Regions from separate parts of the Pseudoduganella rhizocola genome, predicted to be linked through region 2. Evidence: predicted binding sites of a transcription regulator. Region 2 holds the regulator's gene; the other holds the start of a gene.

Region 1 (15,696 bases), on a different contig from region 2:
GCTTGCCGGTCGACGGCACGTGCGGGCCGCGGCACAGGTCGGTGAAGTTGCCTTCGCTGTACAGGGACACATCTTCATTGGCCGGAATGGAGGCGATGATCTCGGCCTTGTAATGCTCGCCGATGGATTTGAAGTAGGCCACGGCTTCATCGCGCGGCAGCACCTTGCGGGTGACTTTCTCGTCTTTCTTCGCCAGCTCGGCCATTTTCTTCTCAATGGCTTGCAGGTCGTCCGGGGTGAAGGGACGCTTGTAGGAGAAGTCGTAGTAGAAGCCGTTTTCGATGACCGGGCCGATGGTGACTTGCGCGTCCGGGAACAGCTCCTTCACCGCGTAAGCCAGCAGGTGGGCGGTGGAGTGACGGATCACGTCCAGGCCTTCCGGATCCTTGTCGGTAACGATGGCCAGGTCCACGTCCTTGTCGATCAGGTAGGACGTATCGACCACTTTGCCGTCGACCTTGCCGGCCAGTGCTGCCTTGCCAAGGCTGGTGCTGATGTTGGTGGCAACCTGCGCTACGGTGAGGGGTGCGTCGAACTGACGGACGGAACCATCGGGAAGTCGGACTGAAACCATCATGATCTCCAATTGGGTGCTGCGGATACTGCGCTGAAAACTGCGGACGAAAAAAAACGCGGACTAGCCGCGTTTTTCTTCAATATTGACAAGCAAAAGAAAGCCGATCGACTAGCGTCACTCACTAACCAAGCTGGTAGTTCGCGGTGTCATAACCGGATTTGCCTTTCTCGCTCTTACTGTGTGTTCTGGTGGGCGGTGCAGAATTCGAATCTGCGACCCCTTGGATGTCGACCAAGTATTCTAACCAGCTGAACTAACCGCCCGATGGCCAGCATTATAGAGAGGCCGGGAAATAAAAACAAGGGCTTTTTCAGAGGGAACGCGGTGTTGCCCCTCGTGCTATATTGAGCGCCCCATGAAAAGATTCCTTCTTACACTGTTTATCAGCCTGTCCGCCGCCTGGGTACAGGCCGCGGAACGCGGCACGGTGGAGGAAGCGCAGCAGCTGGTGGAAAAGGCGGCGGCCATGATGCGCACGGCCGGGCCGGCGCGGGCGCTGACCGAATTCAGCAATCCACAAGGCTCCTTTACCTATCGCGACCTCTACATTGTGGTGCTCGACCAGAGCGGCGTGGTGCGCGCGCATGGCGCCCTGCCGCATATGATCGGGCAAAACGTGGCCAACTGGCGCGATGCCGACGACCGCTATGTGATGCGCGAACTGCTGCAGCGCGCACAGCGCGGCGAAACGGGACCAATCCGCTACAAGCGCCCTTATCTCGGCACGGACCAGGTGCGGCTGAAGATGACCTGGTTCAGGAAGGTGGACGGGTATGTGATTTTTTGCGGGGCTTATCCATGAATGATGCAGCACACCTGCATGCGCACCTGAAGGGCGATGCGCGGCACCAGCACTACCGCGCCGACCGCTCGCTGAAAATCCTGGCCTGGGCGCTGGGGCTGACGCTCGGCTTCGCCGGCGTTGAGGTGGTTGCAGGCTTTCTTTCGAATTCGCTGGCGCTGATTTCCGATGCGGGGCATATGGTGACGGATGCCGCGTCACTCGGCCTGGCGCTGTTGGCCCAGTTTATCGCGAAGCGTCCGCCCTCCTCCCGCTATTCCTTCGGCTACGGACGCGCCGAGGCGCTGGCGGCCTTTATCAACGGCATCGCCATGCTGTTCGTGGTGGGCTGGATTGTGTTCGAGGCGGCGCACCGTTTTTCGCATCCGCAGGCGGTGCAGGGCGAGATGGTGTTTATCGTGGCGGCGATCGGGCTGGGTGTGAACGTGCTGGTGGCCTGGGTGCTCTCCAAGGACCGCGACAGCATGAATACGCGCGCGGCGTTTATTCATGTGCTGGGCGATATGCTGGGGTCCGTGGCGGCTTTGGTGGCGGGTGCGGTGATCTGGTACACCGGGTGGATGCAGATCGACCCGCTGCTGTCGGTGCTGGTGTCGCTGCTGATCCTGAAGTCCACCATCGGCATTTTGCGCGAATCGAGCCACCATCTGATGGAAGGGGTGCCTTCGCATATCGATTACGCGCAGCTGGGGGCGGATCTCGAAGCTGTGGAGGGTGTGGTGTCGGTCCATGATCTCCACGTGTGGGACATGTCGCCGGGCGAGCCTGCATTGATCGGGCATGTGGAAGTGCCGGACCTGCAGGCCTGGCCGCGCACGCTGAAGGCCATCAGGACGATGCTGCGCGATAAGCATGGCATCGATCACATTACGCTGCAGGCCGAGGTCGCAGGCCGGCAAGGTGCTCCGCAGTAATATTGCTCAGAAATTGGGGACAGACCCGGATTTAAATAATCCGGGTCTGTCCCCAATTATTAGGCGCGGCGGGCTTCGAGGACGCCGCTGACTTCGGAGATGGCGGACAGGGCCTTCTGCAACTGGCTGGTGGAGCCGATTTCCGCCGTGAAGGTCATGCGCGCCTGGCCTTTCGCGCTTTGCGTGTTCACGCCGATCACATTGATCTTCTCGCGCGAGAAGACCTCGGAGATGTCGCGCAGCAGGCCCTGGCGGTCGCCCGCCAGCACGAACATGTCGACCGGGAACACCGTGTCGGTACGCGTGTTGCCCCACTCCGTCACAATCACCCGCTCCGGCGCCTTGGCGCGCATTTCGGCAAAATTCTTGCAGCTCAGGCGGTGGATCGATACGCCCTTGCCGCGCGTGACGAAACCCACAATCGGGTCCGGCGGCGCGGGCTTGCAGCAGCGCGCGAGCTGCGTCATCAGGCCGTCGGTGCCCACCACCAGCACACCCGACTTGGCGCCCTGTTCCGTGCTCGACGCGCGGCTCTTGTTGAGCACCACTGCATCTTCCGGCTCCACTACTTCCACCGGATCGTGCAGCGCCTGCTCTACGTGGCGCAGGCTGAATTCGTCCTTGCCCACGGCGGAGAACAGGTCGTCCACTTTCGAGAAGCCCAGCTTCTGCGCCAGCGATTCAAGGTTGACGGCCGTCTTGCCTTCTCGCTGCAGCGATTTTTCCACCAGCGCGCGGCCGTGCGCCAGCGTTTCCTGCATGTCGATGGCGTTGAACCAGGCGCGCACCTTGGCGCGCGTGCGGTTGCTGACCGTGTATTCGGCACTCAGCCAGTCGCGCGACGGGCCTACCGTGCCGGGCGCGCCCTTGGCGGTGATGATCTCGCAGGTCTGGCCGCTCTTCAGGCGCGTGTTCAGGGGCACCATCACGCCGTCCACGCGCGCGCCGCGGCAGCGATGGCCGACATCGCTGTGCAGGTGGTAGGCGAAGTCGATCGGGGTGGCGCCGACCGGCAGTTCCAGCACGCGGGCCTGCGGCGTCAGCACGAAGATGCGGTCGTCCAGCGAGGCGGACTTGAGCTTTTCCACCCATTCGCGCTGCACGTCTTCCTGGTCCACCACGGCATCGGCCACGTCGGTCTTCCAGGCCAGCAGCTGGCGCAGCCAGGCGATCTTCTCGTCGTATTTCTGGCCCTTGAAGTCCGAGCCGCCCTCTTCCTTGTAGCGCCAGTGCGCAGCCACGCCGTATTCGGCGAAGTTGTGCATTTCCTGGGTGCGGATCTGCACTTCCAGCGGGCGGCCGTCGTCCGCCGTCACCACCGTGTGCAGCGACTGGTAGCCGTTCGGCTTGGGACGCGAAATGTAGTCGTCGAATTCTTTCGGGATCGGGGTCCAGATGTTGTGGACCACGCCGAGCACCGTGTAGCAGGTCTTCACGTCCTTGACGATGACGCGGAAGGCGCGCACGTCATACAGCTCGGTGAAGTCGAGCTCCTTGCCCTTCATCTTGTTCCAGATGCTGTAGATGTGCTTCGGACGCCCGAACACTTCGGCCGCAATGCCGGCGGAAGCCAGCTCGGACTGCAGACGCTCGATGGACGAGGTGACGAAGCTCTCGCGCATCATGCGCTTCTCTTCCAGCATCTTGGCGATGCGCTTGTAGTTCTCCGGCTCGATCATGCGGAAGGACAGGTCTTCCAGCTCCCATTTGATCTGCCAGATACCGAGGCGGTTGGCCAGCGGCGCGTAGAGGTCCAGCGTTTCGCGGCCGTAGGCATGCGTCATCTCGTTGAACAGCTTGGTGTCCGCGAAGTAGCGCAAGGTGGTGCAGCAGGACGCCAGGCGCACCAGCACCACGCGCATGTCCGAGGCCATGGCCAGCAGCATCTTGCGCAGGGTTTCCAGCTGGGCGACGGCCTGCTGCGCCGCGTTCTTGCCGCGCGTGTCGGCATTGGCCGAGGACTGGGTGAGTTCGCGCAGGCGGATCAGCTGGCGCACGCCGCATACCAGGTCGTCGACTTCCTTGCCGAAGCGCTGTTCGATGAACGGCGCCTGCGCCGGTTCGAGCACGGTGAGCTCGAACATCAGGCCCGCAATGCGCGTTTCCACATCGGTGCGCAGGTAGGCCAGCGTGCTGGCCACACCGATGGCAAATTCAAATGCAGGCTGGCCGCTGCTCGCGGTCTTGCCTGCATAGGCTTCGTGCGCTGCATCGAGCGCGCCCTGCATGCGCAGGGCCTCGTCGGCTGAAAGTCCTTGTACCAGCAGCTCCGACGTAGCGCTGTTCAATGCTGCAGTTGAAACCATACGAAACCTTTACAACTAAAAACCGAACCTTAACGCTGTGCTGCCACCACAACCACTTCAACGAGGCAGGCCGGATTGGCCAGCTTGGCTTCCACCGTCGCGCGCGGCGGCGTGTGGCCGTTGGCAACCCATGCGTCCCACACTTCGTTCATGCCGGCGAAATTGGCCATGTCCGAGATATAGATCTGGGTCGACAGGATGCAAGTCTTGTCGCTGCCGGCTTCGGCCAGCAGGCGGTCCACATGGCCCAGCACTTCCGTCATCTGTTCCTGGATGCCGACGCTGGTGTTTTCAGCGATCTGGCCGGCCAGGTAGACGGTGCTGTTGTGGATTGCCACTTCGGACAGGCGTTTGCCCACGTGCAGTCGTTTGATTTCCATATTCTTCTCTTCTTTACTGGTTCAACAAAAAATCGCGCGCAATGGCGATCTGGTTATCGTGCATGAACGTCGGCGCATGGCCGACGCCCGGAATTTCGACCAGCCTGGCTTTCGGCCCGCGCTGGGTCATGGCCAGTGCAGTCTCGCGCGAGAGCAGGTCTGAATGCTCGCCGCGCACCAGCAGGGTCGGGCAGCGGATCGCATCGTATGCGGCCCACAGCATGGCCTGGTCGCGTTCCGCGGATTCCGGGGTGATGCTGCGGAAGGGATGTGCCAACCCCATATCATAATGGCGGCTCCATTGGCCGTCCTTGTCCTGGCGCAGAACGTCGGCGGCCAGCTTGTGCCATTCGGCGTCCGTATGCTCGCCGAAGGGCTTAGAGACTTCGCGCACCCACTGCGCGCCGGCCTCGAAACTGGGGAAGCGCAGCTCCTGGCTCAGGTAGTCGCCGATGCGGCGCAATGCCACGCCATCCAGCGACGGACCGATATCGTTCAGTATCAGGCGTTCAACCGGCGAGTCCGGCAGCGAGGCCAGGCCCATGCCGATCAGCCCCCCCATCGAGGTGCCGAACCAGGACACGGTCTGCTTTTCGCCATCGGCCAGCACACGCGCCAGCAAAGTCACCATATCGCTGACGTATTGCGGAATGCGGTACAGGTCCGGGTTGTGCAGCTTGCCCGAACGGCCGCGGCCCACAACATCGGGACAAACGATACGGTAATCCTTGCACAATGACTGTGCGAGAGCATCGAAATCGTCCGAAACGCGGGTCACGCCATGCACGCACACCAGTACGTCCGGATTGGAAGCATCGCCCCACTCCTTGTACGCCATGTGGTGCAGGCCTGCCATCGACAGGCATTGAACGGATTTTATTTTCGCTTCGGCCATCGCCTGGTCCCTCTGCCATTTGCTTTTCGGGCTACATTTTAACGTGCATTGGATTTAGAATCCTAACAAGCTTACTTTTACCACAGAGGATGAGATGACGAGCACTAACTTACGAGGCAAAACCGCGCTGGTAACGGGGTCGACTTCCGGCATCGGCCTGGGCATTGCGCGCTGCCTCGCGGCCGAGGGCGCCAATATCGTTTTCAACGGCTTCGGCGATGCAAAGGAAATCGAACAGCTGCAGGCCGATGTGGCAAAGGAATTCGGCATCCAGACCGCCTATCACGGCGCGGACATGAGCAAGCCGGCTGAAATCGAAGCAATGATGAAGTTCATCGACGAGAAATTCGGCGGCACCGATGTGCTCATCAATAATGCCGGCATCCAGCACGTGGCGAACGTGGACGAGTTCCCGGTCGAGAAATGGGACGCGATCATCGCCATCAACCTGACCTCCGCCTTCCACACCTCCCGCCTCGCGCTGCCGGGCATGAAGAAGAAAAACTGGGGCCGCATCATCAATATCGCTTCCGCCCATGGCCTGGTCGGCTCGGCGGGCAAGTCGGCCTATGTCGCGGCCAAGCATGGCATCGTGGGCCTGACCAAGGTGAGCGCGCTGGAAACGGCGACCACCGGCGTCACCGTGAACGCCATCTGCCCCGGCTTCGTGCTGACGCCGCTGGTGCAGAAGCAGGTCGACGCGCGCGCGGAAAAGGATGGGCTGAGCAATGAGCAGGCCAAGCACGCGCTGCTGGCCGACAAACAGCCATCCGGCGACTTCGTGACGCCGGAAGAACTGGGCGGCCTGGCCGTCTTCCTGTGCAGCGACGCGGCCAAACAGGTACGCGGCGTGGCGTGGAATGTGGACGGCGGCTGGGTGGCGCAATAAGCCTTATGGCATAAGTAGTAACGCATAGTGGTTTTCCGCATTGCGGTTAACCACAATGCGGATATTCACAATGGCGATATCTCTCATCGCCGCGCATGATGCGGTCATCAAAAGTGGAGACCGCATCATGAAAAAACCCTTCTACAAAATCCTGTACGTGCAGGTGCTGTTCGCGATTGCGCTCGGCGTCCTGCTCGGCATCTACCTGCCGACCGACGCCGTGGCCATGAAGCCGCTCGGCGACGGCTTCATCAAACTCATCAAAATGATCATCGCGCCGGTGATCTTCTGTACCGTGGTGTCGGGCATCGCCGGCATGCAGGACGTGAAGAAAATCGGCCGCGTGGGCGGCAAGGCCCTGCTCTACTTCGAGGTGGTGTCCACCTTCGCGCTGGTGATCGGCCTGTTCGTGGCCAATATCGTGCAGCCGGGCGCCGGTTTCAACGCCGATCCCGCCACGCTGGACACCAAGGCCATCGCGCAATACACCGAGAAGGCCAAGCACCAGTCCACCGTGGACTTCGTGATGAACATCATCCCGAATACCGTGGTCGATGCTTTCGCCAAGGGCGATATCCTGCAGGTGCTGCTGATCTCCGTGCTGTTCGGCTTTGCGCTGTCGCTGCTGGGTGAGCGCGGCAAGCCGATCACGAACCTGATCGACGATGCGGCCCAGGCCATCTTCGGCATGGTCAACATCATCATGAAGCTGGCCCCGATCGGCGCGTTCGGCGCGATGGCCTTCACCATCGGCAAATACGGCATCGCTTCGCTGCTGCCGCTGGCCAAGCTGATGGGCTCTTTCTACCTGACCTGCTTCCTGTTCGTGTTCATCGTGCTGGGCACCATCGCGAAGGCGACGGGCTTCTCGATCGGCCGCTTCATCCTGTATATCAAGGAAGAACTGCTGATCGTGCTGGGCACCTCGTCCTCCGAAAGCGCCCTGCCTTCGCTGATGCGCAAGCTGGAAAAGCTGGGCGCGCCGAAGTCGGTGGTCGGCCTGGTGGTACCGACGGGCTACTCCTTCAACCTGGACGGCACCAATATCTACATGACGATGGCGGCGCTGTTCGTGGCGCAGGCGACCAATACCGACCTCACGCTGACGCAGGAACTCACCATCCTGGGCGTGGCCATGCTGACGTCGAAAGGCGCTTCCGGCATTACCGGCGCCGGCTTTATCACGCTGGCTGCAACGCTGGCCGTGGTGCCGACCATTCCGGTGGCGGGCATGGCGCTCATTCTCGGCATCGACCGCTTCATGAGCGAATGCCGTGCGCTGACCAACTTCGTGGGTAATGGCGTTGCAGCGATCGTGGTGTCGAAGTGGGAAGGCGAGCTGGATACGGCAACGATGCAGCGCGAGCTGGCGCATCCCTCGCCGGTGGAAGCGGCTACCGGCAGCGCGCCGGAAATCGTGGAGCATGCGCCGGCCAAGTAAGGCTGCGGCGCAAAGCAAAAAGGCACGCCCGAAGCGTGCCTTTTTTTATGGTGCGGCGAAGTTTACAGTGCGCTGAAATCCAGCTCGACGCCGGTAGCGGCGGCGATCTGCTCCTTCGTTACACCCGGCGCCAGCTCGGTGACTTTCAGGCCTTTGTCAGTCACTTCCATCACACCGAGGTCGGTGATGATCAGGTCCACCACGCCCACGCCGGTCAGCGGCAGGTCGCATTTCTTCAGCAGCTTGTGCGAGGTGCTGCCGTCCTTGGCGGTGGCCACGTGCTCCATCAGCACCACCACCTTCTTCACGCCGGCCACCAGGTCCATTGCGCCGCCCATGCCCTTCACCATCTTCCCGGGGATCATCCAGTTCGCCAGGTCGCCCTTTTCGGAGACCTGCATCGCGCCCAGGATGGCGAGGTTGATCTTGCCGCCGCGGATCATGCCGAAGGAATCGGCGGAGCTGAAGTAGGCGGCGCCCGGCAGCGCCGTCACGGTCTGCTTGCCGGCGTTGATCAGGTCTGCATCCACTTCATCGTCGGTCGGGAAAGGACCGATGCCCAGCAGGCCGTTTTCGGACTGCAGGAACACTTCGATATCGGAAGGAACATAGTTGGCCACCAGCGTAGGCAGGCCGATGCCCAGGTTTACATAGAAGCCGTCCTGCAGTTCTTTCGCTGCGCGCGCGGCCATTTCATCACGAGTCCATGCCATGATTGTGTCTCCTCAGTTCGAACGCACGGTGCGCTGTTCGATGCGTTTTTCCGGCGTTGCGTTGAGCACGATGCGGTGCACGAAGATGCCCGGCGTATGCACTTCATCCGGATCGATCTCGCCGATTTCCACCAGCTGCTCCACTTCCACCACGGTGATCTTGCCGGAGGCCGCCACGTTCGGGTTGAAGTTGCGCGCGGTCTTGCGGTAGACCAGGTTGCCGGCCTTGTCGGCCTTCCAGGCCTTGACCAGGGCTACATCGGCCACCAGGCTGCGCTCCATCACGTACTGCTCGCCGTCGAATTCGCGGATCTCCTTGCCTTCCGCGACCACGGTGCCCACGCCGGTCTTGGTGAAGAAGGCCGGGATGCCCGCGCCGCCGGCGCGCAGCTTCTCGGCCAGCGTGCCCTGCGGCGTGAATTCCAGTTCCAGCTCGCCGGCCAGGAACTGGCGCGCGAACTCCTTGTTCTCGCCCACGTAGGATGCGATCATCTTCTTGATCTGGCGCGTTTCCAGCAGCTGGCCGAGGCCGAAACCGTCCACGCCCGCGTTGTTGGAGATGGCCGTCAGCTCTTTCGCGCCAGTGTCGCGCAGGGCTGCAATCAGCGCCTCGGGAATGCCGCACAGGCCGAAACCGCCAACAGCGATGGTCTGTCCGTCCTGGATGATGCCGGCCAGTGCGGCCTTGGCATCAGGGTAGATCTTATTCATGGGTGCCCCCTCTATTTTTTTGATAAGCTTGCTCTGTAGTACAGATCGCGACTCAGAATAGAATACGCGAGTCAAAAGCACAATACCGTAGAACTACCGCACAAACCGAAACGGAAACTGATGAACGCGCCTTACGAGATCGACTACGAGACCATTTTCAAGTATGCCCCGGTCGGCATGTGCATCTCGCTCAACCGCATTATCCAGTCCTCCAACGACGCGCTGACGTCCATGTTCGGCTACGGGCATGGGGAGCTGGACGGGCAATCGTTCCAGGTGCTGTATCCCACGGTGGACGAATTCCTGCGCACCGGCGACCGCATCATTCCCATCATGAACGCCAGGGGGCGCTATTCGGACGAGCGCATCATGCGGCGCAAGAACGGCGAGCTGTTCTGGTGCCACGTGACGGGGCGCGCGCTGGACCCGCAGCAGCCGCTGGGCGCGGGCGTGTGGACCTTCGAAGATGTGAGCGAAAAACGCCCGGTCTCGGCCGAACTGACGCCGCGCGAGCGCGAGATCGCGGCCTTCCTCGTCGAAGGCAAGACCAGCAAGCTGATCGCGCGCGAAACCGGCCTCAGCCCGCGCACGGTCGAGATGCACCGCGCCAAGCTGATGCGCAAATTCGGCGCCTCCACCTCTTCCGAGCTGGTCCACAAACTGATGGGCGTTACCGCCAAACCATGACACCGTGGGGTCAGGCGGGGCCGCCGAGGCACCTGTGTCAGCATGACAGGCGGTGCCTGACCCCATGGTGTCATGTTGCTCAGTGGCTATTGGGCGGTCATGCCGTCGTCGGCGGAGATGATGGCGCCGTTGATGAAGTGGGCTTCGTCGCCGGCCAGCAGCAACAGCAGGCCGTCGAGATCTTCCGGTTTGCCGGGGCGCTTGCGCGGCAGCATTTCGGCCAGGCGCTGGCCCTGCTCGCTGGCGAAGTAGTCCTCGTTGATCTCGGTCAGGATGTAGCCGGGACAGATGGCATTCGTATTGATGTTGTACTTGCCCCACTCCACCGCCATCGCCTTCGTCATGTGGATCACGCCGGCCTTGCTCATGCAATACACGCCGATCTGCGGCAGCACGCGCTGCCCCGCCACCGAGGCGATATTGATGATGCGGTGCTGCTTTTTCGGGTCGCCCTTGGCGCGCGCAATCATGCGCTTGGCCGCTTCCTGCGCCACGAAGAAGGCGCCGCGCAGGTTGGTGTCCATCACGAAGTTGTAGTCTTCCGGACTGACGTCCAGCAGCCTTTGCGTGGTCGATACGCCGGAGTTGTTGACCAGGATGTCGATCGGCCCCGCCTCCGTTTCGGCATGGGCGATCGCCGACTTGATGCTGGCGTAGTCCGTCACGTCCAGCGCCACCACGTGGGCCGCGCCGCCGTCGGCCTCGATCTCCGCCCTCAACTCCTTCAGCCGCTCGGTGCGGCGCGAGGCCAGCACCACCTGGGCGCCGGCGCCCGCCAGCACCTTGGCAAACCGCGCGCCCAGCCCGCTCGACGCACCGGTAATCAACGCGATCTTGCCTTCAAAATTCACTTCGATGCCCACGGCATTCCTCCTCTGTGTTCTGCACCCACATCATTACACAAAATGCCAGTATTAGACGGGAACATCTAATACAATGGCGCCGACATTGCGTTCATGCGAAAAAAGAAGCACACTCGTGCTAATTTGCTTTTTCAATATTCCTATAAAAAACATGACAAACCTCATCGAACAATACGGCCCACGCGAAGCGATGGAATATGACGTGGTCATCGTCGGCGGCGGCCCTGCCGGCCTGTCGGCGGCGATCCGCATCAAGCAGCTGGCCCAGGAGAAGGGCCAGGACGTGTCCGTCGTCGTGCTGGAGAAAGGCGGCGAACTGGGCGCCCATATCCTGTCCGGCGCCGTGATGGATCCGCGCGCCCTGACCGAACTGATTCCGGACTGGAAGGAAAAAGGCGCCCCGCTGAATACGCCGGTCACGGAAGACCGCATGCTGTTCCTGACCGAGGGCAAGGCGCTCAAGACCCCGAACTTCATGCTGCCGCAGTGCTTCCAGAATCACGGCAATTACGTAGTGTCGCTGGGTAATGTGGTGCGCTGGCTGGGCCAGCAGGCCGAGGCGCTGGGCGTGGAAATCTTCCCCGGCTTCCCTGCCGCCGAGATCCTGTACAACGATGATGGCTCGGTCAAGGGCGTGGCCACCGGCAATATGGGCGTGAAGCGGGACGGCGAGCCGGGCCCGGATTTCCAGCTCGGCATGGAGCTGCACGGCAAATACACGCTGTTCGCCGAAGGCGCACGCGGCCACCTCGGCAAGCAGCTGATGGCCAAATTCGACCTGAACAAGGGCAAGGACCCGCAGGCCTACGGCATCGGCATCAAGGAGCTGTGGGAAATCGATCCGGCCAAGCACAAGCCCGGCCTCGTGATCCACACCGCGGGCTGGCCGCTGGCCAGCGATACCTACGGCGGCTCCTTCCTCTATCACCTGGAGAACAACCAGGTGGTGGTGGGCTTCATCGTCGGCCTGAATTACGAAAATCCCTACCTGTCGCCTTACGAGGAATTCCAGCGCTATAAGACGCACCCGGAAATCCGCCACTTCTTCGAAGGCGGCAAGCGTATTTCCTATGGCGCGCGGGCGATCACGGCCGGCGGCCTGCAGTCGCTGCCGAAACTGGTGTTCCCGGGCGGGGCCCTGGTCGGCTGCGATGCCGGCTTCCTGAACATGAGCCGCATCAAGGGCAGCCACGCGGCCATCAAGTCCGGCATGCTGGCCGCCGAGGCCCTGTTCGACGCGCTGGGCGCCGGCCGCCAGCACGACGAACTGGCCGCCTACCCCGCCGCTTTCGAGCAGTCCTGGCTGCACGAGGAACTGCATGTGGCGCGCAATGTGAAGCAGTACCTGAGCAAGGGCCTGTATATGGGTTCGCTGCTGACCGGCATCGACCAGATCCTGTTCCGCGGCAAGGCGCCATGGACTCTGCACCACAGCCATGCCGACCATGAATGCCTGAAGCCGGCCGCCAACTACGCGCCGATCGCCTATCCGAAACCGGACGGCAAGCTGACTTTCGACAAGCTGTCCTCGGTCTTCATTTCGAATACCAACCACGCCGAAGACCAGCCGATCCACCTGACCCTGAAGAACCCGGCGGTGCCGGTGGATGTCAACCTGGCAAAATACGCGGGCCCGGAGCAGCGCTACTGCCCGGCCGGCGTCTACGAGTTCGTGCGCACGGACGAAGGCCAGGACCGGCTGCAGATCAATGCCCAGAATTGTGTGCATTGCAAGACTTGCGATATCAAGGATCCGACCCAGAATATTGTGTGGGTCACGCCGGAAGGCGGCGGCGGGCCGAACTATCCGAACATGTAAGCAGTAACAATATAACAACAGCGCAGCGCCCCGGCCTGCGCTGTTTTTTTATGTGCAAAAAAAATTTCAAAAATTTCCGCGTGGAATTTAATGTATGCTCGTAAACGGTCGTCTTGTACTTCTGAGAGCGCAGAGCGACTGCTGCTCTGGACTTGAACCCACCCCAACAGGAGTTTCTCATGCTGAGCCTTCACACTAATGCAGCGGCACTGTCCGCACAAAACGCGATCTCCAAGACCCAACAGAATCTGTCGATGTCGATGACGCGCCTGTCCACCGGCTACCGCGTCAATTCGGCAATGGACGACGCTGCCGGCCTGCAGATTGCAACCCGTCTGAAAGCGCAGACCAGCGGTATGGCTACCGCAGCGCGTAACACCCAGAACTCGATCTCCCTGCTGCAAACCGCTGAAGGTTCCTTCGACGAAGTGAACAACATGCTGGTGCGTATGAAGGATCTGGCAACCCAGTCCGCCGACGCTTCCTCGACCGACGACGACCGCGTTGCTCTGCAAGCTGAATACGATGCACTGGGCCTGGAACTGGCCAACATCATGAAAAACACCACCTTCGGCGGCCAGATCCTGCTGGAAGGCGGTACCGTTGCTGCTTCGATGGACTTCCAGATCGGTGCAAGCTCGGCTGAAAAAATGACGATCGACCTGTCGGCCGACATGACCCAGCTGACCGCAACCGACCTGACCGCTGTGACCTCGAACTACACCGCCGCTGCAACCGGCGCTGAAGTGACCACCCAGGGCGCGGCTTCCACCATCATCGACGTGATCAACACCGCTATCGACTCCGTCGGTAAAGTGCGTTCCGCACTGGGTGCTGCTGCTAACCGTCTGGACCACGTTGCCACCAACCTGGCCAACGTTTCGACCAACACCAAGAACGCAACCGGCCGTATCATGGACGTGGACTTCGCTTCGGAATCCGCAGCGATGACCTCGAACCAGATGCTGCTGCAAGCTGGTACCGCAATGCTGAAACAGTCGAACAGCCAGTCCTCGCTGGTTCTGTCCCTGCTGCAATAATAAGCGCAGACGAACCCCAGGCGCCCCCAGTGCCTGGCGGTTCCGGACAAGGAGCCAACCGGACGCCCGGTTGGCTTTTTTCGTTTGGACGCATGATATAGTGGCTATATGGCAATTGACCGTGTTCCGCCGTTAAATTCGGCGCTGACCATTCCGGAACGTGTCGCCCGCGAACAGCCGGGCCACGCGCAGCCGATCCCATCGGTCGCCCAGCCACATGACAGCACTCCCGAATTCGCCCTGCATTCCGGGCTGCCGGCCTCGGTCGGCGCCCTGCTCGATGCCGTCGACGGCGCCACCAAGGGCCAGCAGGCGGCCACGGCCGCCGCGGCCGGCCTGGCCGCGCGCCTGCTGTCCGGCGAGGAGCCGGCCGGCTCCATGGCCGCCAACCAGATTTTCCTGACGCGCCAGCTGGTCTGGCATCCGCCCGACACCAGCATCATGGCCGCGTCCTGGATGGTCATGGTGCGCACCTACAGCGAACAGCGCGCCGCGCTGCAGCGCCAGGCCAGCGGCCGCCAGGTGCCGGCCAGCCTGCTGATGGCCGACCCGGCCCACGCCGTCATGCTGCGCGACGGCGGCCGCCCGGCGCCGCAGCTGACGCAGGAGGTGGATGCCTGGCGCTTCGCCGTCTACGCCTGGGGCGCCGAGAAGCTGGTGCTGCGCGTGGTGGCGCGCGATCCGGGCCAGGAAGATGGCCCGAACCGCCAGCGCCGCCGCCCGCGCATCGCGCTGCGGCTGGAACTGAACCTGCCGGAATTCGGCAAGATCGTGATCCAGATGGAGCCCGCCGAAAACGGCGTGGCGCTCGAGATCGGCGCGGCCCAGGGCGCCGCCATGCAGCATGTGCGCGACATGCTGCCGAAAATCGCCTCGATGGTCAGCCGCTGCGGCGTGCAGATCGTGCGCGCGCGCCTGATGCGCGAACTGTCGCCGGTGAACGCCATCGACAACCAGCCCACCCGCAGCCAGGTCAACCTGCTGTCGCCGGCCATCTTCAAGGCGATGGCCGAAGTGGCGGTGCTGATGTCGCAGCCGCTGCCGCCGGATGAGCTGTTCTTCGAGCCTTCCGGCCAGGCCCGCGCCGGCTAGCCGGCGAACGCCGCCCGCAGGCTTGCGGTATCGCGGCGCAGCAGCGTTTCATTGAACCAGAGTTCAACCTTGCCGTCCTTCGGCGCGCGCAGGCGGACCTGCGCCTGCGCCAAGCGCGCTTCCAGTCCCGCCAGGCGTTCCGGCGCAATTTCCAGCACGGCGATATTGCTGCCCTGCTCCACCCGCTGCACGCGGAAGCCGGGCGTGGCCTCCAGCGCCGCCAGCAGCTGGTCGCCCGCGGCGCGCACGGCGGCCCAGCGCTGCTCCACGCCATCCAGCGCGGCCAGGGCCGGCAATGCCGCTTCCCAGCCGTTGTAGATGCTGGCGCCGAACTGGTGGCGCAATGCCCGCGCCTTCGCCATCATGGGCTTGCTGCCGGACAGCACGCCGCCGAAAGGCGCGTTCAGGTATTTGTACAGCGACACATAGACCGTGTCGAAAGGCGCGCAGTAGCCCTGCACCGTGAAGCCGGGCATGCCCGACATCAGCAGCAGGCGGGCGCCGTCCAGGTGCATGGGAATGCCTTTGGCACGCGCCAGCTGCGCGATCGCGGCCACCAGCGGCGGC
Region 2 (15,696 bases):
CCCGCGCCGTGGCCCCGGCCCGTCCCGCCGCGCCGCGCGTGGCCACCCCGGTGCCGCCCGCAATGGACATGGACCGCATCTCGGCCATGGTGACGGAAGCCGTGAACGCCGCCAAGGTCAATGCCGCTGCCGAAATGAGCACCATGATGAGCGAGCTGCGCGCCATGCGCGGCATGATGGAAAGCCAGCTGGCCGAGCTGTCCTGGGGTTCCACCCAGCAGCGCGAACCGAACAAGACCGCCGCGCTGCGCGAAATGCTGGCCGCCGGCTTCTCCGCCACCCTGTCGCGCTACCTGCTGGACAAGATGCCGCAGGGCCGCAGCGCCGCCGAAAGCCGCGACTGGATCCGCACCGTGCTGACCCGCAACCTGAGCGCCCTCGGCAACGAAGATGCGCTGCTGGAGCAGGGCGGCGTATTCGCCCTGGTCGGCCCCACCGGCGTCGGCAAGACCACCAGCACCGCCAAGCTGGCCGCGCGCTGCGTGATGCGCCACGGTCCGGAAAAGCTGGCCCTGATCACCACTGACGCCTACCGTATCGGCGCCCACGAACAGCTGCGCATCTACGGCAAGATCCTGGGCGTGATGGTGCACTCGGTGAAGGACGAAGCCGACCTGCGCATCGCCCTGAAGGAACTGAAGAACAAGCACACCGTGCTGATCGACACCGTCGGCGTGTCCCAGCGCGACCAGATGGTGACGGAGCAGGTGGCCATGCTGCAGGGCGCGGATGCCGACGTGCAGCGCATCCTGTGCCTGAACGCCACCGCCACCCAGGAAACCCTGAACGAAGTGGTGCGCGCCTACCAGGGCAGCGGCCTGGCCGGCTGCATCATGACCAAGCTGGACGAAGCCGCCTCCATCGGCAACGTGCTGGACGTGGTGATCCGCCAGAAGCTGCAGCTGTACTATGTGTCCAACGGCCAGCGCGTGCCGGAAGACCTGCACCTGGCCAAGCCGGCCGAGCTGATCGAGCGCGCCTTCAGCCTGAAGCAGGGCGCCGCCGCCACCCAATACGCCGATTCCGAACTGCCGCTGCTGATGGCAGCCGCAGGCAACGACGCCATGCTGCGCGAGGTTCACCTTGGCTAATTTTAATTTCGACCAGGCCGAAGGCCTGCGCCGGATGCTGGCCGGCCCACGGCCACGCATCGTCACCTTCCTCTCCGCCACCCCGCAGGACGACAAGGGTTCCATGCTGGTGAACCTGGGCGCCACGCTGGCCCGGGCCGGCAACGACGTGGTGCTGGTGGATGCCTGTGCCAGCGCGCACGGCGTCGCGTCCCGCCTCGGCGCGGACAATGGCGCCAGCCTGCTGAACGTGGCGCGCCAGCAGTGCGCGCTGAACGAAGTGATGTATGAAGTGCCGCAGGGCTTCAATGTGGTGTCCATGACGCGCGGCGAACTGCGCCACGGCCAGGAAGAGTGCCGCCGCCTGGCCAAGGCCTTCGATGCGCTGGCCAGCCAGGCCGGAATCGTGATCGTGGACGGCGAGTTCGATGGCGAAGCCTTCCCGGTGCCGGTGATGGCCAGCTCGGACATCGTGGTGCAGGTGTCGAACAGCGCCACTTCCATCAAGAATGCTTATATGATGATCAAGCGGCTGAGCCAGGAACTGGGCCGCCGTCCGTTCGGAATTGTTGTTACCGGGGCATCGGAGGCCGAAGCCCGTGTGGTTTACGATAATATGGCGCAAGCGGCAAGCCGCTACCTGGCCGTGAACCTGGTTTCCATGGGTTCCGTGCCGGCCGACGAGTATCTGCACCGCGCCGCGCGCCTGGGCCGCGCCGTAGTCGATGCTTTCCCGCTGGCCGGCGCTTCGGTAGCCTTCCGCCAACTGGCCGGGCGCCTGGCGCTGGCCGGCTCGCCGTCACATTTTGCAGGGAGTGGCAACCATTTTAGCGCCTGAGAAAAACTAGAACTTTATGTACACGGTCAAAGGGAAAGTGGACAAGGATTCCTTGCTGACGGAGCATATGCCGTTGGTCAAGCGCCTGGCCCACCACATGAAGGCCAAGCTGCCGCCCAGTGTGGAAGTGGATGACCTGGTACAAGCGGGGATGATCGGCCTGCTCGACGCCATCAACCGCTATGAAGAAACCCACGGCGCCCAGTTTGAAACCTATGCGGTGATGCGCATCCGCGGCGCCATGCTCGACGAGCTGCGCAGCAGCGACTGGATGCCGCGTTCCATGCGCCAGGACATGCGCAAGATCGAGAACGCCATGGCCCAGCTGCAGCAGCGCCTGGGCCGTCCGCCCAGCGAATCGGAAGTGGCCAAGTCGCTCAAGCTCTCGCTGTCCGACTACCAGGAAATGCTGTCCGAAGGCGGCGGCCACCAGCTGGTGTACTACGAAGATTTCCATACCGATGACGGCAACGACAGCTTCCTCGACCGCTATGCGCAGGACGACGAGGCCGACCCGCTGCGCGCGCTGCTGGACACCGACTTCCGCCAGGCCGTGATCGACGCCATCGACGCCTTGCCGCCGCGCGAGAAAATGCTGATGGGCCTGTACTACGAAGAAGAACTGAACCTCAAGGAAATCGGCGCCGTCATGGGCGTTTCCGAATCGCGGGTATCGCAGCTGCACACGCAGGCGGTGGCCCGTTTGCGTGCATCGTTAAGGGAGCAGGCGTGGACTGGGCCAGCTTAATCGGGCTGGCCATCGCGCTGGCCGGCCTGCTGGTGGGCCAGGCGCTGGAAGGCGGCAAGCTCGATTCCCTGGTCCAGCCGGCCGCCTTCGCCATCGTGGTGGTGGGCACCTTCGGCGCCGTCATGCTGCAGACCCGGCCCGCGACCCTGCGCCGCGGCGTGCGCATGCTGGCCTGGATCTTCCGTCCGCCGGCCGACACCCGCGCCGCGCTGGCGCGCGACATCGCGGCCTGGAACCAGACCGTGCGGCGCGAAGGCCCGCTGGCGCTGGAGCGCCATATGCACGACAGCAAGGACTACTTCACGGCCAAGGGCCTGCGCATGATCGTGGACGGCATCCAGCCGGACAAGATGCGCCAGCTGCTCGATACCGAAATCACCGCCTTCGAAACCTCGGAGCGCCAGGCCGTGCGCATGTGGGAATCGGCCGCCGGCTACTCGCCCACCATCGGCATCCTGGGCGCGGTGCTGGGCCTGATCCACGTGATGGAGAACCTGTCCGACCCGAGCAAGCTGGGGCCGGGCATTGCGGTGGCTTTCGTGTCCACGATCTACGGCGTGGGCCTGGCCAACCTGCTGTTCTACCCGATCGCCAACAAGCTCAAGAATATCGTCACCCAGCAGGTGCACCAGATGGATATTGCGGCCGCCGTGTTCCACGATATCTCCACCGGCGACCTGTCGCGCGTGATGGACGAACGCATCGCCACGCTGCTGCGGGAGCACCACTGAGATGGCCACCTATCGGCGCGCGCGCAGGAAGTTCGACGACGAGCCGGAGAACCATGAACGCTGGCTGATTTCCTATGCCGACTTCATCACGCTGCTGTTCGCCTTCTTCGTGGTGATGTATTCGATTTCTTCCGTCAATGTAGGCAAGTACCGCGTGTTTTCCGACGCGCTGGGCGATGCCTTCGGCGGCCAGGGCGCCGCGCGGCCGCCGAATACCGAAGTGCAGAACATTCCGATTCCCAACCCGGCGCTGAAGCGCCGCAACGAGGCCATGAAGCGCGAGAAGGCGCAGCTGACCAAGCTGGCGCAGGACCTGCTGTCCACCATGGCGCCGCTGGTCAAGGAGGGCAAGGTGCGCGTCACCCAGGACAGCCGCGGCGTGAGCGTGGAGATCAATGCCAGCGTGCTGTTCGATCCGGCCGATGCGCGGCTCACCGGCGAATCGCGCGAGGCGCTGCAGGCGGTGGCGGGTTTGCTGAAGGATGATCCGCATGCGGTGCAGGTGGAAGGGCATACGGACAACCAGCCGGTGCGCACCGCCTTTGCGTCGAACTGGGAGCTGTCGGCGGTGCGGGCGGCGACCGTGGTGCGCCTGTTCATCGATGCCGGCGTGGCGCCGCAGCGGCTGACGGCGGTAGGCCATGCGGCCAACAATCCCGTGGCGCCGAACGACACGCCGGAAAACCGCGCGCGCAACAGGCGCGTGGCGATCACCATCCTGTCGAAAATTCCCGACGTCGTCACCGAAATTCCAACCCGCTAGAAAATTGGGGACAGACCCGGATTATACGATTCGTATAATCCGGGTCTGTCCCCAATTTTTCCAAATTTTTTATCCGGCGATGAAGCCGCGGCGCGGGCCGGGGCCGCTGGTGTGGCCGCTGGGGCCGTAGACGGGCGCCGCCGCGGGACGCAGCGCCTGCAGCGCGCCTTGCGTATTGCCCAGCTGGCGGTTGATCAGCATGCCGTTCAGGCGGTTCAGTTCCTTGGCTTCGCGCGTCTGCGCCAGCAGCGCTTCCCACTGCGCGCTGTCCTCGGCGCTGCCGCAGGCGGCCAGCCAGGCTTCCATGCCGGCTTCTTCCGCATCGTAGCCGGCCGCCTTCAGCAGGCGGTGGCGCTGCGCAGCCAGCAAACTCATTTCATTGACCAGGGCCGTCTTGCGCGGCGTTACCTCGCTCAGGCTGTCAATGTCCGCTGCCACCAGATGCTGCTGCTCCTGCTCCAGTACGTCGACCAGTGCCGTAATCAGCGCCTGCTCGGAAGCCAGGCTGTTCATGGGGGAAGCGGTTTGCATGCTTTACCTATCGTTTGCGGGAGTGCAGCAGGTCCTTGACTGTTTCCAGCAGGCCGTCCGCCACTTTCTCCGAGTTGACCTGGAATTGGCCATCCGCGATCGCCAGCTTGATGCGTTCGACCTTTTTGGTGTCGAAGACCGCACCTGCGCCGGCCGTACCGCTGGCCGCCATCGCCTGCCCCTGTGGGGACAGGCGCACGCTGTCGGTACTTGCCTGGGTCTGCGCTGCCGTCGCCGCGGCCTTTTCGGCAGTGCGCGCACTGCTGGCCGTGTTGTTCGGCGCGGACGCTGGCAAGCCGTTCGTGCTCTTCAATGAATCGTTGATTTTCACAGCTGTTCCTCGTCTGGTTGGAGTACTTTACCCCGGTATACGAGTCTTATAACGGCAGGGGCGCTGGAAACTTTAGCGCGGCAGCCGGTTATCAGAACGCCACCTCGACCAGACCTCCTGCCTTGGCAATGCCGGATACCTGCTGGCCGGCGGCCGTGCGCACCTGCACTACCTGTCCTTCCGCCGCATTGCCGGTGGCCTTGCCTTCGGAAGAAATACTGAATCCGGCTCCGGCCGCCACCAGGCGCACCAGTTGTCCGTTCTGCACCACCTGCTTGCTGCGCAGATTGTCCAGCCGCAGCGGCATGCCGGCGGCCAGGGAAATATTGCTGCTGCGGCCGACGACCTGGGCCTTGTCGGTAACGATGCTCGAAGGCAAGGTTGTCAGGTCCGCCTGCAGGGTTACCAGCTGGCTTTCCTGGATGGGCTGGCCCTGGGCCAGCGGCACGCCGGCGGCAATATAGCTGCCCAATACCGAGACATTGGCCTGAATATATACCGTCCATGTGGACGGCGACGCACACCTGACGCCGACCGAGGTCTTGCCCCAGGCGCGGGCGCCCGGCATCAGGAAGGCCTCCGGCGCGGCGCAGGGCCCGAGGGCGGTGCGGCTGTCGATGGCGCCCACCGTGACCTTGACCTTGCCCGGCAGGCCGGCCGCCTGCACTTCCAGGAACTGTTCCACCGTCTGGCGCAGCTGGGCGGCATCGGTGCGGCCGTTGGCGAGCGCGGCGGAACTGAGCAGCAGGGCGGTAATCAGGATGGGCAGTTTCATGGCGCGGGCACGGAACAATAAGGAATGCTGCCATCTTAGCGGCGTCGCGGCCGGGCGAAGCCATGAATAAGGCGGAAAAGCGGGGCCTTATCGGCGGATCGTTTGCGCCATGCCCTCCGTATGATCGAGGCTGTCACTACCAGAAGATGCAAGTGGAGCCGCCATGTTAGGGAAACTCGACGATTTTTTGCGATTCAATGAAACCGCGCTGAGCCTGCGCTCGCAGCGGCAGACCGTGATCGCCTCGAATATCGCGAATGCGGATACGCCCGGCTACAAGGCGCGCGATATCGACTTCAGCGCCGCGCTGAGCTCGGCCATGAGCAATACCAATAAGGATCCGCTGAAAACCACGGCGGGCAAACATTACCCGGCCCCTCCGCAAGACGGCAAGAGGCTGCCCGACGGCACGCCGCTGCTGTACCGCGGCATCGTGCAGGGCTCGGTCGACGGCAATACCGTCGACATGGATGTGGAACGCAACCAGTTCGCCGACAACGCGCTGCGCTATGAAGCAGGCGTTACCCTGATCAATTCGCAGATCAAGGGCCTGCTGGCGGCAATTCAGGGAGGCCAGTAATCATGTCGCTGTTCAGTATTTTTAATGTTTCCGGTTCGGCCATGAGCGCCCAGGCCCAGCGCCTGAACGTGGTGGCCTCGAACCTGGCCAATGCCGATTCGGCCACCAGCGCCAACGGCACCGCCTACCGCGCCAAGCAGGTGGTGTTCGAGGCCACGCCGAGCGCGAACAATTCCTCCACCGGCGTCAAGGTGCAGCAGGTCATCGAAGACCCGTCGCCGCTGAAGCAGGTGTACGACCCGAAGAATCCGCTGGCTGACGAGAAGGGTTATGTGAGCATGCCCAATGTGAATGTGGTGGACGAGATGGTGAATATGCTGTCCGCCTCGCGCTCCTACCAGACCAATGTGGAAACCATGAATGCAGCCAAATCGCTGCTGCTGAAAACCCTCACCATCGGACAATAATTATGGCCGTCGCTACCAACAACAACGTCAACGGCCCGTCGCAGGCCCTGCTGAATGCCGTCAACCCGACCGGCCCCTCGACCAGCAGCCAGATTTCGGCGGAACAGGACAAGTTCATGACGCTGCTGATCACGCAACTGAAGAATCAGGACCCGCTGAACCCGCTGGACAATGCCCAGGTCACGAGCCAGCTGGCCCAGCTGAACACCGTGACCGGCATTAACAAGCTGAACGACACGCTGGAGTCGCTGAAGACCGATTACCAGGCCTCGGCCAATATCGCGGCCACCAACCTGATCGGCCACGGCGTGCTGGTGCCGGGCAATGGCCTGCAGGTCACGGAAGGCAAGGCCCTGCTCGGCATCGAACTGGCTTCGCATGCCGACGACGTGCAAATCGAGATCAAGAGCAAGGGCGGCACCGTGCTGCACACCATCAGCCTGCAGGATGTGGATGCCGGCACCGTGCCCCTGGTCTGGGACGGCAAGCTGAAGGACGGCACCACGGTGGCGGACGGTACTTACACCATCAGCGTCGAGGGCCTGGCCGGCGGCAAGTCGATGGGCGATGACCTGATTCGCGGCCTGACTTTCGGCACCGTGGCCAGCATGTCCACCGGCGCCGGCGGCGTCAAACTCAACGTTCCATCGGTCGGCCAGATCACGATGGACGACATCAAACAAGTTCTGTAATTTTCCAAGCCCACAGATAGGGGAAAAACCATGTTCCAACAAGGTCTCAGCGGCCTGAACGCCGCCACCAAATCGCTCGACGTCATCGGCAACAATATCGCCAACGCCAGCACCGTGGGCTTCAAGAGCTCCGAAGCCCAGTTTGCCGACCTGTATGCCAATTCGCTGAACGGCATCAGCGGCAACAATGCCGGTATCGGCGTCAGCGTCGCGCGCCTGGCCCAGCAGTTCACCCAGGGTAATATCGAGACCACCAACAACCCGCTGGATATCTCCATCAACGGCGGCGGCTTCTTCCGCACCGTGGTGGGCGGCGCCGTGCAGTACACCCGTAACGGCCAGTTCCTGCTGGACAAGACCGGCACCCTGGTCAATGCCCAGGGCGCGCAAGTGACCGGCTACCTGGCCAACAAGGACGGAGTGATCCTGTCCGGAGCGCCGGTGCCGATCAAGATCGACACGGCCGACCTGCCGCCGGTGCAGACCACCACCGCCAACTTCAAGCTGAACCTGAGCTCGAACGAGACCGTGCCGAAGACCATTCCCTTCGACGCCCAGGATCCGACCTCCTACAACAAGCAGACCGTGCTGCCGGTGTACGACTCGCTGGGCAATGAGCACGTGATGTCCATGTACTACGTGAAGACCGCCGGCGGCAGCTGGGATGTGTATGCCGGCAATGACGGCATCCAGATCGACGCCAAGGCCGTGATGCAGTCGGTGCTGAGCGATCCGGCCACGGTGGCGGCACGCGCCGCCTACCAGGCCGCCGTCACCGCTACGGCGCCGCCATCCACCCCGGCCGACATTGTCGCGGCCCAGCAGGTTTACTCGGCGGCGGCGGGCGCTGCCGTGACCGCGGCGGCAACGGCAGCCGGCGCCAACGCGGCCCAGCTGGCCCAGATCGCCCGTGTCTATGACTCGGTCGGCGGCACCGACGTGGGCGCCGTCGCCGGCAACAACCCGGACAAGATCGACGCCGCCCTGCAGGCCGCCGTCAACGTGCCGGCCACCAAGGTCGGCACTCTGGTCTTCGACAAGAACGGCGGCCTGGATGCCGCCGCGATGCTGGCGCTGACCCCATCGCAGAGCCTGCCCTTCACCATCAACCTGCCCATCTTCCCGGACAACGGCGCCCAGCTGACCTTGCCGGTTGCCGCCAACTTCGTCGGCACCACGCAATACGGCTCGGCCACCAGCGAGAAGGAATCGATCCAGGACGGCTACTCCTCCGGCAGCCTGACCCGCTTCGCGGCCGATGCGAACGGCGTGATCATCGGGCAGTACAGCAATGGCAAATCGCGTCCGCTGGCCCAGCTGGTGCTGGCCGACTTCGCCAGCGTGGACGGCCTGACGCCGCTGGGCAACAATGCCTGGGCCGAAAGCTCGGCCTCCGGCGTGCCCCAGGTGGGCGTGCCGGGCGAGGGCGGCATGGGTCTGCTGCGCTCGTCGTCGGTGGAAGCGTCCAACGTGGACCTGACCGAGCAGCTGGTCGATATGATCACCGCGCAGCGCGTCTACCAGGCCAATGCGCAGACCATCAAGACCGAGGACTCGGTGCTGCAGACCCTGGTCAACCTGCGTTAAACCTGATTCGGGTGTAAGCCATGGACAAGCTCATCTATACCGCCATGACTGGCGCCAGGCACATCCTGGACCAGCAGGCCTCCACCGCCAACAACCTGGCCAACGTCTCCACCACGGGCTTCCGCGCCCAGCTGGATTCGTTCCGGGCCGTGCCGGTGGTGTCGCAAGGCCTGCCGACGCGCAGCTTCGTGCTCGATTCGGTGGTGGGCACCGATTTTTCCAGCGGGGCCATCCAGACCACCGGGCGGCCCATGGATATCGCGCTGCGCGGCGAGGGCTTCATTGCGGTGCAGTCGTCCGACGGTTCCGAGGCCTACACCCGCAACGGCAGCCTGCAGGTCAGCCAGAACGGCCTGCTGCAGACCAGCTCCGGCCACACCCTGCAGGGCGAGAATGGCCCGATCGCCATTCCGCCCAATATGGAGATCTCGATCGGCGCCGACGGCACCGTGAGCAGCATCGACACCTCGCAGACCCAGCCCGGCCCGGCCAATGTGCTGGGGCGTATCAAGCTGGTCAATCCGGACACGGCCCAGCTGGGCCGCGGCCCGGACGGCCTGTTCCGCCTGAAATCGGGCCAGCCGGCCGATCCGGACGCCACCGTGCGCGTGGTGGACGGCGCGCTGGAGGGCTCCAACGTCAATCCGGTGGATGCCATGGTGGACATGATCGCCCTGGCGCGTTCCTTCGACACGCAAATGAGCCTGCTGAAGAATGCCGAGAATAACGCGGCGAAAGCCACCCAGATCCTCGCTTTGAATTGATAGGAGCCGCCGCATAATGCTTTCATGGAAAAGGGCTTTTTCGGCCCGACAGGAGAAAGCATATGATTCGTTCGCTCTGGATCGCCAAGACGGGCATGGAAGCCCAGCAGACGCAGATGGACACCGTGTCCAACAATCTGGCCAACGTCAGCACCAACGGCTTCAAGAAATCGCGCGCCGTCTTTGAAGACCTGCTGTACCAGAACGTGCGCCAGCCCGGCGCCGCGTCCTCCCAGCAGACCCAGCTGCCTTCCGGCATGCAGATCGGCACCGGCGTGCGCCCGGTCACGATCGAGCGCATCCACACCCAGGGCAATCCCCAGGCCACCGGCAACGACAAGGACATGATGGTCAACGGCAACGGTTTCTTTACCGTGCTGCTGCCCGACGGCACCACCGCCTACACGCGCGATGGTTCCTTCCAGCGCGACCAGAACGGCCAGATGGTGACGTCCACCGGCTATGTGCTGCAGCCGGCCATTACCATTCCGGCCAATGCGGAAAGCATCACCGTCGGCAAGGACGGCACCGTGTCGGTGAAGATCCCGGGCCAGGTGGCGCCCCAGCAGATCGGCAATATCCAGCTGGCCACCTTCATCAATCCCACCGGCCTCGAATCCAAGGGCGAGAACCTGTATGTGGAAACCGGCTCTTCCGGCGCCCCGCAGGAGAACACGCCGGGCACCAACGGCACCGGCGTGATCCTGCAGGGCTATGTGGAGACTTCCAACGTCAACGTGGTGGAGGAGATGGTGAACATGATCCAGACCCAGCGCGCCTACGAAATCAACAGCAAGGCCATCACCACCTCGGACCAGATGCTGCAGAAGCTGTCGCAGATGTGATAGAGACCGATATGAAAAAGACCACCTCCGCCCGCACCTGGCGCTATACCGGCTTCCTCTTCGTGGCCCTGGCCGTGACCGTTGCCCTGACCGGCTGCGCCAGCACGCCCAGCACCATCGTGGCCGGCCCCACCTCGGCCCGCCCGCTGGTGGTGGCGCAGCCGGCGCCGACCAATGGCGCGATCTACCAGGCAAGCAGCTTCCGCCCCGTGTTCGAAGACCGCCGTGCGCGCCAGGTCGGCGACGTGATCAATATCGCCATCACCGAGCGCACCACGGCCAACAAGACCGGCAGCAGCTCGGCCACCAAGTCGGGCGGCGTGAACTTCGGCGTGCCCGGCCCTCTGCAGAACAAGCTGGGCGCCAATATCGGCACCAGCACCGACAACAATTTCGCCGATTCGGACAACCAGGCCGCCAGCAATACCTTCACCGGCAATATCGGCGCCACCGTGGTGGAAGTGCTGCCGAACGGGAACCTGATCGTGGCCGGCGAAAAACAGATCGCCATGAACAAGGGGACGGAATTCATCCGCATCTCCGGCATGGTGAACCCGAACTCCATCGGCGCCAACAATACCGTGGCCTCGACCGCGATCGCCGATGCGCGCGTGGAATACCGCACCAATACCCATATGGACCGCGCGGAGCTGAGCTCGATGGCTTCGCGCTTCTTCCTCAGCCTGCTGCCATTCTGACCATGAAGACCTTCGCCGCTACCTGCAAGGTGCTGGGCCTGAGCCTGGCGCTGCTGCTCGCGCCCGCTGTGCATGCGGAGCGCATCAAGGACCTCGCCAGCATCGCCGGCGTGCGTGAAAACCAGCTGATGGGCTACGGCCTGGTGGTGGGCCTGGACGGCACCGGCGACCAGACCACGCAGACCCCGTTTACCGTGCAGAGCATCGCCTCCATGCTGCAGCAGATGGGCATCACGCTGCCGGCCGGCGTCAATATGCAGCTGAAGAACGTGGCCGCCGTGGTGGTCACGACCTCGCTGCCGGCCTTCGCCCAGCCGGGGCAGCAGCTCGATGTCACCGTGTCCTCGATGGGCAATGCCAAGAGCCTGCGCGGCGGCACCCTGCTGATGACGCCGCTGAAAGGCGCCGACGGCCAGGTGTACGGCATGGCCCAGGGCAACCTGGTGGTGGGCGGCGTGGGCGCGCAGGCGCCGGGCGGCGGTTCTTCGGTGCAGGTCAACCACCTGTCGGTGGGCCGCATCTCGAACGGCGCCACGGTGGAACGCGCGGTAGCGAGCGCAGTGGGCGAGGGCGGCAATATCCGCCTGGAACTGCATAGCGCCGATTTCGCCACCGCCAGCCGCGTGGTGCAGGCCATTAACGACAAATGGGGCAGCGGCATCGCCTATGCGCTGGACGGCCGCGTGATCCGCGTGCAGTCGCCCAACGGCAGCGACCAGCGCGTGGCCTTCCTCGGCGAACTGGAACAGCTGGACGTGCGGCCCTCCCTGCTGGCGGCCAAGGTCATCATGAACGCGCGCACCGGCTCGGTGGTGATGAACCAGGCGGTCACGCTGCAGGCCTGCGCCATCTCGCACGGCAACCTCACGGTGTCGGTCAACAGCGAGCCGCAGGTAAGCCAGCCCAACCCGCTGTCGCGCGGCCAGACCGTGATCACGCAGAACACCAATATCGACATCAAGAAGGACAACGGCAAGGTCATCATGCTGCAGGGCGGCGTGGCGCTGGCCGATGTGGTGAAGGCCCTGAACGCCATCGGCGCCACGCCGCAGGACCTGCTGGCCATCCTGCAGGCCATGAAGACCTCCGGCGCGCTGCGCGCGGAACTGGAAATCATTTAAGGCCGCGCCATGATCCGCCAGACCAGCACGCCGAACGACCTGAGCGCCAACCTTGCGATCGACAGCAAGGGCCTGGGCGACCTGCGCCGTTCGGCGCAGGCCAATTCGCCGGAAGCGCTGAAGACGGCGGCCCAGCAGTTCGAAGCCATGTTCGTCAACATGATGATGAAGAGCATGCGCGAGGCTTCGCCCGGCGAAGGCATGCTGGACAACCAGCAGACCAAGATGTTCACCACCATGCTGGACCAGCAGACCAGCCAGAATATCGCGAAGAAGGGCGTGGGCCTGGCCGACGTGCTGATCCGCCAGCTGTCGAAGACCAGCGGCGTGCAGGGGCCGGAGGCGGCACTCAGCAGCGGCATGGAGGCTGCCAGCGCCGCCCAGGACGACAGCACCGGCTTCACGCGCAGCCTGCTCGATGCGGCGCGCCTGCAGCGCTCCATCGATGCGGCCGGCGGCAACGGCGCCGTAACGGGCGCGGCGGCTGCGCCCAGCACCGCGCGCCTGCCCCATGTGCGCGCCTTCCAGGACAAGCTGGGCAGCCATGCCGAAGAGGCCAGCCGCGCCACCGGCATTCCGGCCAAATTCATGCTGGGCCAGGCCGCGCTGGAGAGCGGCTGGGGCCGCCGCGAGATCAAGGGCCGCGACGGCAGCACCAGCCACAACCTGTTCGGCATCAAGGCCGGCGGCGACTGGAAGGGCAAGGTGGTGGAGGCTGTGACCACCGAATACGTCAACGGCAAGGCGCAGCGCCGCGTGGAAAAATTCCGCGCCTACGATTCCTATGCCGACAGCTTCAAGGACTACGCCAAGCTCATCACCAACAACCCGCGCTACGAGAAAGTGCTGGCCAGCGGCGGCGACGCCACCAGCTTCGCGCGCGGGCTGCAGAAGGCGGGCTATGCCACCGATCCGAATTACGCAACGAAACTGGCCTCCATTATCAAGAAAACACTTGCATAGGGGCTCGCACAGTAGCCGGGCGGCATTTCAAGTTATGGCGGCTTGTGCCGTAAACTAGACCAAGCATGAAAGAATTGACCCATGAGTAATCTTCTCGCCATCGGAAAAAGCGGTTTGCTGGCGGCCCAGGCAGGCATCGCCACGGCAGGCCACAACATTACCAATGCGAGCGTGCCGGGCTTCAGCCGCCAGGGGATCGTCCAGTCCACGACGGCGCCGATTGCCGTGGGCGTGGGTTTTGTCGGCACCGGCACCGAAGTGGCGCAGATCAAGCGCTACTATGATGATTTTCTCAACAAGAGCCTGATGGGCGCGCAGGCGCGCCAGGCCCAGGTGGATACCTACTTCACGCAGATCAGCCAGATCGACAATATGCTGGCCGACACCACCCTCGGCATCTCGCCGGCGCTGCAGGACTTCTTCAAGGGCGTGCAGACCGCCAATTCCACCCCCTCGCTGCAGGCGGCGCGCGATTCCATGCTGTCCTCGGCCAACACGCTGGCGGCCCGCTTCCGGGAAGTGAGCGGCCGGCTGAGCGAGCTGCAGGAAGGACTCAACAGCAGCATCACGGCCACCGTCAACGAAGTCAATTCCTATTCGAAGGAAATCGCCAGCATCAACAAGCAGATCGCCGCGATGACGCTGGATCCGCTGAATCCGCCGAACGACCTGCTGGACCGGCGCGACCAGCTGATCCGCGAGCTGAACCAGCGCGTGCAGGTCACGGTGAAAGAGAGCGACAACAATATGCTGACGGTGTCCTTCGGCAGCGGCCAGCCGCTGGTGGTGGGCGGCAGCAGCGTGGACCTGGGCGTGGGCATTTCACCCACCGACCCCAACCGTGTAGTGGTGGGCTACCAGACTGCGGGCGGCGTTTCCGTCCTGTCCGACGGCACCTTCACCGGCGGCTCGCTGGGCGGCATGATGCAGTACCGCAGCGAAACGCTGGACCGTGTGCAGAATTCCATCGGCCAGCTGGCGGCCGGCCTGGCCACCAGCTTCAATGCCCAGCACCGCCTGGGCCAGGACCTGAACGGCGACCTGGGCGGCGATTTCTTCGAGCCGATGAAGGCCTATGTCGGCTACGACTCGCGCAATGCCAATGGCAGCACCACCGACATTTCGGCCACGATCACCGATGCCAGCAAGCTCACCACCATGGATTACGAGGTGAGCTACGACGGCGCGCAGTACGTGGTCAAGCGTACCGACGGCCAGGTCACGAATATCCCGGCGCCGCAGACCGACCCGGTGGAGATCGACGGCGTCACCATGATGTTCAACGGTACCTCCACCCCCGGCGACCGTTTCCTGATCCGCCCGACCTATATCGCCGCCTCCGAGATGAAGGTGGCGATCACCGATTACAAGAAGATCGCGCTGGCCGGGCCGATCGCCACCTCGGTACCGACCACCAATACCGGTAGCGGCACCATCAGCGCGGGCACGGTCAACCAGGATTACCTGCTGCCCGGCAATGCGCTGACGGCGCCGCTGACGCTGACCTTCCAGCAGGCCGATCCGGCCGATCCCGCGACCCGGACCCTGGACGGCCTGCCCGGCACGAGCGACTTTACGGTGACGAATCCGGATGGCACGACCACCAACTACCCGGCGGGTACCACCTCGATTGCCTATGTCGATGGCGCCACCATCAACTTCAATGGCATGTCGGTGACGATCAAGGGCACGCCGGCGGTGAACGATACCTTCACCATCGGCCCGAATACCGCGGGCGTGGGCGACGGCCGCAACGGCGTGCTGCTGGCCGGGCTGCAGACCAAGAATATCCTGAACGGCAATTCGGCTACCTTCCAGGGCAATTACGCCGGCACCGTCAACTATGTGGGCAACAAGACGCGCGAAGTGCAGATCAGCAGCGACGCCAGCGCCACCGCCGTGACCCAGGCCACGGCCGCGATGCAGACCGTATCGGGCGTGAACCTGGACGAGGAAGCGGCCAACCTGCTGCGCTACCAGCAGGCCTACCAGGCTGCCGGCAAGGTGATGCAGGTGGCCGGCGAACTGTTCGATACGCTGCTGTCGCTGCGCTGATTTTAAGAAAAGGACTTTGTTATGGGCATGCGAATCGCCACCAGCCAGATGTACGATACCGGCATCAGCCAGCTGAGCACGCTGCAGGCGAACCTGCTGAAAACGCAGATGCAGATTTCGACCGGGCGCCGGGTGCTGACGCCGGCGGATGATCCCGTGGCCTCGGCGCGCGCGCTGGAAGTGACGCAGTCCAAGGA

Evidence for each region. The regulator FliA, encoded in region 2, starts transcription of late flagellar genes. The targets are predictions, from matches to a motif close to CTAAAGTTTNNNNNNNNNNNGCCGNTA.
Region 1: a site for FliA is predicted at 13,085-13,111, ahead of ACJRPG_RS18920 (flagellin N-terminal helical domain-containing protein). Genes of this name have one in related genera too.

The regions. Positions count from the first base shown of each region.
Region 1 covers NZ_JBJQIK030000009.1:62,899-78,594, reverse strand. Annotated here, with positions in the region: gene thrS (threonine--tRNA ligase) at 1-574, opposite strand, end outside; tRNA gene ACJRPG_RS18985 (tRNA-Val) at 764-840, opposite strand; gene ACJRPG_RS18980 (cache domain-containing protein) at 933-1,379, shown strand; gene ACJRPG_RS18975 (cation diffusion facilitator family transporter) at 1,376-2,293, shown strand; gene ACJRPG_RS18970 (RelA/SpoT family protein) at 2,353-4,599, opposite strand; gene ACJRPG_RS18965 (RidA family protein) at 4,629-4,979, opposite strand; gene ACJRPG_RS18960 (alpha/beta fold hydrolase) at 4,993-5,874, opposite strand; gene ACJRPG_RS18955 (3-hydroxybutyrate dehydrogenase) at 5,969-6,763, shown strand; gene ACJRPG_RS18950 (dicarboxylate/amino acid:cation symporter) at 6,891-8,204, shown strand; gene ACJRPG_RS18945 (CoA transferase subunit B) at 8,267-8,917, opposite strand; gene ACJRPG_RS18940 (CoA transferase subunit A) at 8,930-9,628, opposite strand; gene ACJRPG_RS18935 (LuxR C-terminal-related transcriptional regulator) at 9,749-10,315, shown strand; gene ACJRPG_RS18930 (SDR family oxidoreductase) at 10,402-11,178, opposite strand; gene ACJRPG_RS18925 (electron transfer flavoprotein-ubiquinone oxidoreductase) at 11,369-12,997, shown strand; gene ACJRPG_RS18920 (flagellin N-terminal helical domain-containing protein) at 13,177-14,037, shown strand; gene ACJRPG_RS18915 (hypothetical protein) at 14,146-15,129, shown strand; gene ACJRPG_RS18910 (threonine aldolase family protein) at 15,126-15,696, opposite strand, start outside.
Region 2 covers NZ_JBJQIK030000001.1:651,421-667,116, forward strand. Annotated here, with positions in the region: gene flhF (flagellar biosynthesis GTPase FlhF) at 1-1,091, shown strand, start outside; gene ACJRPG_RS03005 (MinD/ParA family ATP-binding protein) at 1,084-1,908, shown strand; gene ACJRPG_RS03010 (RNA polymerase sigma factor FliA) at 1,925-2,656, shown strand; gene ACJRPG_RS03015 (flagellar motor protein) at 2,638-3,387, shown strand; gene motD (flagellar motor protein MotD) at 3,389-4,150, shown strand; gene ACJRPG_RS03025 (flagellar protein FlgN) at 4,220-4,681, opposite strand; gene flgM (flagellar biosynthesis anti-sigma factor FlgM) at 4,689-5,012, opposite strand; gene flgA (flagellar basal body P-ring formation chaperone FlgA) at 5,104-5,787, opposite strand; gene flgB (flagellar basal body rod protein FlgB) at 5,951-6,367, shown strand; gene flgC (flagellar basal body rod protein FlgC) at 6,370-6,774, shown strand; gene ACJRPG_RS03050 (flagellar hook assembly protein FlgD) at 6,777-7,466, shown strand; gene ACJRPG_RS03055 (flagellar hook protein FlgE) at 7,497-9,053, shown strand; gene flgF (flagellar basal-body rod protein FlgF) at 9,074-9,817, shown strand; gene flgG (flagellar basal-body rod protein FlgG) at 9,880-10,662, shown strand; gene ACJRPG_RS03070 (flagellar basal body L-ring protein FlgH) at 10,674-11,360, shown strand; gene ACJRPG_RS03075 (flagellar basal body P-ring protein FlgI) at 11,363-12,481, shown strand; gene flgJ (flagellar assembly peptidoglycan hydrolase FlgJ) at 12,491-13,444, shown strand; gene flgK (flagellar hook-associated protein FlgK) at 13,526-15,499, shown strand; gene flgL (flagellar hook-associated protein FlgL) at 15,521-15,696, shown strand, end outside.